Regions from separate parts of the Lactobacillus sp. wkB8 genome, predicted to be linked through region 2. Evidence: predicted binding sites of a transcription regulator. Region 2 holds the regulator's gene; the other holds the start of a gene.

Region 1 (3,426 bases), 520 kb from region 2:
TATTTTAGCCCTGTTAACAGATTATCTATTAGGTAAACTTGAACGTAAACTAACGCCAAAGGGAATATAGGGAGGTGCTAATCATGAAAAGATATTTGCAAAAAATATTAGTGATGATTACTGCCTTTTTAATAATGATAACCACGAGTGCATGTGGATTACCCGGTCTTTCTGATAGTGAAGGCAGTCAAGAAAATATCAGAATAACGGCACTTACTACTACTGAATCTCAAGTTATGGCCAATATCATTGCACAACTTATTGAACACGAAACATCATATAAAACCTCAATAGTTAATAATTTGGGTTCTGCACCAATGCAGCATCAAGCTTTATATCGTCATGATGCTGATATACAAGCTGCCGCTTACGATGGTGGCGAACTAACTGCCAATCTATTGTTACCGGCAATTAAAGATTCTCAAAAAGCAAATAACACTGTCAGACGGGAAGTAAAGAAAAGATGGGATCAAACTTATTTACACACCTATGGCTTTGCAAATAATTATGCTTTTATGGTGAGAGCCAAAGACCAAAAGAAATATCACCTTTACAAAATTTCTGATTTAAAAAAGGTCAAAGATAAGTTTTCTGTTGGTATAGCTTCTGAGTGGATCAATGCTCCCGGTGTGGGTTATCCTGCATTTCAAACGGCCTATGGCATTACTTTTACTAAAGCTCATCCTATGAATATTGGCTTGGTATATTCTGCTTTAAAGAGCGGCAAAATGGATGTCATCTTGGGTTATTCTACCGATGGCCGCATCGACAGTTATCACCTGCACTTGTTAAAAGATGATAAACATTTCTTTCCCCCATATAATTGTGGCATGTTAATTAATAATTATATATTAAGGCAGCACCCTGAATTAAAACCAATACTGAAACGCTTGGTTGGAAATGTAAGTGTGCATGATATTCGTAAAATGAATTACCAAGTAGATGATAAACTGCTTGAACCAGCTACTGTAGCTCACCAGTTCTTGGTAAAGCATAATTACTTTAGGGGGGAGAAATAATGTCTCATTTATCTTTATGGCAACAATTTATTTATTATTACGCCCATAATGGCAGTTACGTATTAACACAATTTAATCGCACTTTTTTAATTTCAATTTACGGTGTCTTATTTGCGGCGGTGATCGGTATTCCTGTGGGAATTTTTATCTCTCGTAATGGTCATTTAGGTGATTTTGTGGTTGGAATTGCCAACTTTATCCAAACCATTCCTTCCCTTGCTCTCTTATCTATTGTCATGATTGGTTTAGGGTTAGGCGTTATGACTGTTATTGTCACTGTAACGCTTTATTCACTTTTGCCCATAATTAAAAACACTTATACTGGCATGAGTAACGTCAACAAAAACGTCATTGATTCAGGAAAAGGAATGGGCATGACTAAGTTTCAGTTACTTTATATGGTGCGCTTGCCTTTATCGATGTCTGTGATAATAGCCGGTTTAAAAAATGCGCTGGTAATTGCTATTGGTATTACATCAATTGGCTCATTTGTCGGTGCTGGCGGATTAGGTGACATTATTATTCGTGGTACTAATGCCACTAATGGTAGTGCAATTATATTAGCTGGTGCTCTCCCTACAGCCTTGATGGCGATTTTAGCTGACATTATTTTGAATTTTCTCCAAAAACTGTTACAACCAAAAGGGTTAAAGAAAATAAATTAAAAAAAGGCCGAAAATTTTGCGTAATTATTATTGTGAATAAAAATATTAAACATTTGTTCGCTTTTTCCTTGCAAATATACACTAAAGCAAAGTATAATTATTAGGTACTAAAATAATGAAACTAATTAGAGGAGGACAAAGTCTTGGCCAAAGATGAAAAACAGGCCGCATTGGAAAATGCGCTTAAGAAAATTGAGAAAAATTTTGGTAAAGGCGCCGTTATGCGAATGGGCGATAAGGCCGATACTAAGATTTCGACTATTCCCTCAGGCTCGCTTGCTCTTGATGCAGCCTTGGGTGTTGGCGGCTATCCCCGGGGTAGAATTGTAGAAATATATGGACCAGAGTCTTCTGGTAAAACTACTGTTGCGCTACATGCAGTAGCTGAAGTGCAAAAAAGAGGCGGAACTGCTGCCTATATTGATGCTGAAAATGCCATGGATCCGGCATATGCCGAAGCTTTAGGCGTTGATGTTGACTCACTAATCTTATCTCAACCCAATACTGGTGAAGAAGGATTGCAAATTGCTGATACTTTAATTACAAGTGGCGCAATTGATATTTTAGTTGTTGATTCGGTTGCAGCACTTGTACCTCAAGCCGAAATTGACGGAGAAATGGGCGATAGCCATGTTGGTCTGCAAGCTCGTTTGATGAGCCAAGCCCTCCGTAAACTTTCTGGTAATATCAATAAGACTAAAACTATTGCAATCTTTATTAACCAAATTCGTGAAAAAGTCGGCATTATGTTTGGTAATCCTGAAACTACCCCTGGTGGTCGTGCGCTTAAGTTCTATGCAACTATTCGCTTGGAGATTAGAAGAGCCGAAAAGATTAAGCAAACTGGTGGAGAAATCACCGGTAACCGTGTGAAAATTAAAGTTGTCAAAAATAAGGTTGCTCCACCTTTTAAAGTTGCTGAAGTTGATATGATGTACGGCAAAGGTATCTCTCAAAGTGGTGAACTTCTTGATATGGCAGCCGACAAAGACATTATCGCAAAGGCTGGTTCATGGTATTCATATAACGATGAACGAATTGGACAAGGGCGCGAAAACGCTAAAAAGTATCTGGAAGATAATCCGGAAGTTTATGATGAAGTGCAGAAACAGGTTCGTCAGGCCTACGGTATTGACGAGGAATCAGTTGCTGAGCGCGAAGACCCAGAAAAAATAAAAGAGAAGAAAGCTAAAAACGCTGCAAATACAGAAAAGGAAGCTTCTGCTAAAAAAGAAGCCAACAGCAAAAGCAATTAGTTTTGAAGAAATAGACCTTGACTTGTGAAAACAAGTTAAGGTTTTTTCTTGTCGTTTGACATAATCCCCGTGGTTCTTTATCATTAATATTGTGTGAATAATCTAAAAAAATAAAAAAGGCGATAGAAATCATGACAAGTAAATTTTTGATTCCCGTCGCGATTGCTATTATTTCAATTATATTAGGCATAGTTATTGGTTATGTTATCCGTAAAAGTGCTTGGGAGAAAAAAGCTCGGAACGCCCAAAACGATGCCGATCATATTTTAAGCGAAGCTAAAGCACGAGTTGATGCTGCAAAAGCTGAAGTCAATGCACAGAAGCAAGCGGCTGATGCTATAAAACAAAGTGCACAAAACACAAAGAAAGAAAAGATTCTTGAAGCGCAAGAGCAAATTCAGGATTACCGACAAAAAGTTGAAGATGAATTAAACGATAAGCGTGATACGATTGCGCGTGATCAAAATCGTTTAACACAAAGAGAGG
Region 2 (3,426 bases):
TCATTCCATAAAGGGATGATTCTCTTTTTTGTTTATGTTAAAATCTTCAGCAAAATATTTTTTATGGAGGGTAGAATTATGAATGAACCATTTTTATTAAATTTTGATACTAGTCCAAATGCAGTTTTAGAACCAGAGCACGAAAAAGAAATTAATCACTTTCATTTTCAACCTAAATTGCTGTTTGCATTTTTAACTACAGCTGCAATCAATCAATTTTTAGCTTGTCACCCTCATAAACAAGTGGGATTTTTTGAATGTTTTGAAGGAAAAACTCCCATTTATGAAGTTGATTTAGATGGAGCAAAGTTTACCCTTTGTCAGGCTAAAATGGGGGCCGCGGCCGCTGTGCAACTGTTAGATTGGTTAATAGGTTACGGTGTTAAACAGATTTTAGCAACTGGCTCAGCAGGTTGTTTGGTTGATTTACCAGAAAATTATTTTCTCGTGCCTATAAAAGCCATAAGAGACGAAGGTACGTCATTTCATTATTTAAAACCAGGAACATTTGTCGCATTAGAATCTGCATTTTTAGACAAAACAAAAAAGCTAATGAACGGAAATGGTTTTACGGTTAAAGAAGTAACTACGTGGACTACTGATGGTTTTTTTAGAGAAACTGCCAAGAAAGTAAAACAGGCTAAAGCACTGGGCGCCTCATGTGTTGAAATGGAATGTGCAGCGCTCGCTGCTTGTGCACAATTTAGAGGGGTCGACTTTGCACAAATATTATTTACAGCAGATTCTCTTAAAGATGTAAAAAAGCATGAAGAAAGAGGCTGGGGCAGGGATGCTCATGAAGCAGCAATTAGTTTAGCTGCTAATATCATTAGTGAAATTTGACCAAGTTTGTGAAAAAATACTACTGTGGAACCAAGGTGAAACAGCCACATAATTCACAAGGTATCTAAATACATGCCTAATAATCAACGTTTTTACTTATAAAAATTTGTGAAAGCAAATATAGCATTGCTTGTGGAAAGTTAATTTTTTCCTTTTGTAAGAGTATTTTAAGCCGTTTTAAGATAGTCATAAAAATGACTAAAAGATACTTGCTAGCTTAGAGAAACCTTAAATTTAGCCAGATTAAGGCTACGGTTAAAATGAGTCTTATGAACCAGTGAATCCAAGTAATTTGGTGATGGAGAGAAAAACCATTTGCTAAAGCGGTAAGTAAAAGTGCTACTAGAAATATAGTAGTTAAAAGTGGTATCTTTAGAATACATCCAGAAATAACGCCTATTGCAAACAAAACGTTAATCATGATCAACCAAATTGGTAGACTAGTGATTAGCAGAAAGCTGGCGCTAATCATAAGAGCACCATAGATAATAGTTAAAGAGATTGTTAGATATGACATTTTAATACCTCCTGCTAAAATTTAATCATCTGGGGTCGACCCTACATCAAGGGGATAATTATGTATTTGAAAGAATTTATCCAAAAGGAAAATACTACACGTGATACAGTTAGACATTATATCTACTTAAACTTATTAACTCCTGCTCGTAAGGGAAGAAACTATTGGTTTACTGAAAACGAATGTGATATTTTTGAAGCAGTAAAAGAGTTTCAAGACTTGGGTTTTTCACTGCAAGAAATTAAGGAAATAAAAAAACTACACGATGAATCGTGTAGTACTGAAAAGCAGCGTAAGCAAAACTTAAAATTGATTGCAGAAAAAATCACTACTATATCTGCCAAAATTAACAAATTAAAAATGCAGAAAAAGGTACTGGGAGAAGTAGGAGAAATTTTACAGAAAAAAAAGCACTATTGAATCAAGAGAAAAATAGTGCAAATTTTTAACTTAAACTATTGAACTCCGATAAAGACCAACAACTTTACCCAGGATATGTACACTGGATAAGATAATTGGATCCATCGTATCATTTTCAGGTTGTAGGCGATAATGACCTTTTTCCTTATAAAAGCGCTTGACAGTAGCTTCATTTTCATCAGTCATTGCTACTACTATCTCACCGTTAATTGCCGTACTTTGCTTGCGGACAATGACATTATCACCATTTAAAATACCAGCATTAATCATACTTTCACCGTGAACTCTCAACATGAAGAGGTCACCAGCATCATTAGCTAAATCAGGCGGCAGAGGAAAATAATCTTCGATATCTTCAACTGCCAAAATCGGTTGACCAGCTGCCACATCACCAATAACAGGAATTTCATTAGGCTTGATGCCAATAGCTTTTTTGCCTTCTTCAGTTATTTCAAGAGCTCGGGGCTTCGTTGCATCTTTAATTAAATATCCTTTACGCTCTAAACGAGATAAATGTCCGTGAACGGTAGAAGTTGACGATAGGTCAACTGCATGGCAAATTTCACGAACAGTTGGTGGAAAGCCGCGATCTGCCACGGTTTCATAAATATAACGTAAAATTTGTAACTGCTTGGTATTTTGTTTCGTCGTCATTGTAATCTCCAGTATTTTAAACGTTTTCTTGATACTATTTATTTTAGCAGATTTATTTTGATACTACAAACAAATGTTCTGAAAAATCTTAAACTTTTTTTATTACCAAAAATAAGGTAGACTTTCATAATTGAGAGGTGCGAAAATGACAGAAGATAATGAACAAAAATTAATTAATCGTATTAATGAACTTTATCATAAGAAAAAAAGCAGTGGTTTGACTGCTGCAGAGGAAAACGAAAGAAAAAAATTACATCAGGAATTTATTAAAAATTTCAGAGCTGGTTTTAAACAAGATGTTGAGAATTTGGTCATTATTGATAAAAATGGCAAGGAAATAACATCTGAAAAAGCCAAAAAAGCACAACGTCAGAAAGGTTTAAGAAAAGATTAACTTTGACCTTTAATTTTACTTAATTTTTAGGTAAGATATACCTATTGGACAAATTGAGGTGATTTTTTATGAAATTGGGTTTAGCTATTTTTTTAATTGTTATAGCACTTTTATTAGGCCTAGTCGGTGGTTTTTATGGTGCAAGAGCATATATGAAAAAATACTTTAAGGATAATCCGCCAATTAGTGAAGATATGATTGTTGCTATGATGTCACAAATGGGACAAAAACCTTCAGCCAAGAAGGTTAACCAAGTGATGAACATGATGAAGCACCAAAAATAAAAATTTGCTAAATTGAAATAAAGGCGGAGCGTATGTCTCCGTTTTTTTATTGTTAATGTTCAGGTGAAACATGGGAATATTTTTTAAATTAGGTTGGTTTTTTAAAAAGGAAAAAAAGCGTTACCTTATTGGTGTCACATTTTTGGCACTTACTTCTATTGTAAATTTAGTGCCACCTCGGATTTTGGGTTTGATGGCGGATCAATTAGACCGTGGTCATATTAGTTGGGAGCAATACGGACTGCTTATTTTGGCAATTATTTTTGCCGCACTTTTACTTTATGGCTTCCGCTATTTTTGGCGTAAGCAAATTT

The links. The regulator LexA, encoded in region 2, represses DNA repair genes until DNA is damaged. The targets are predictions, from matches to a motif close to CNAACANNTGTTNG.
Region 1: a site for LexA is predicted at 1,731-1,744, ahead of recA (recombinase RecA). Genes of this name have one in related genera too.

Annotation. Positions count from the first base shown of each region.
Region 1 covers NZ_CP009531.1:629,454-632,879, forward strand. Annotated here, with positions in the region: gene LACWKB8_RS03145 (ABC transporter permease) at 1-70, shown strand, start outside; gene LACWKB8_RS03150 (osmoprotectant ABC transporter substrate-binding protein) at 84-1,019, shown strand; gene LACWKB8_RS03155 (ABC transporter permease) at 1,019-1,684, shown strand; gene recA (recombinase RecA) at 1,828-2,940, shown strand; gene rny (ribonuclease Y) at 3,072-3,426, shown strand, end outside.
Region 2 covers NZ_CP009531.1:1,146,802-1,150,227, reverse strand. Annotated here, with positions in the region: gene LACWKB8_RS05365 (nucleoside phosphorylase) at 79-843, shown strand; gene LACWKB8_RS05360 (hypothetical protein) at 1,061-1,360, opposite strand; gene LACWKB8_RS05355 (MerR family transcriptional regulator) at 1,421-1,780, shown strand; gene lexA (transcriptional repressor LexA) at 1,811-2,434, opposite strand; gene LACWKB8_RS05345 (DUF896 domain-containing protein) at 2,580-2,828, shown strand; gene LACWKB8_RS05340 (YneF family protein) at 2,897-3,112, shown strand; gene LACWKB8_RS05335 (ABC transporter ATP-binding protein) at 3,183-3,426, shown strand, end outside.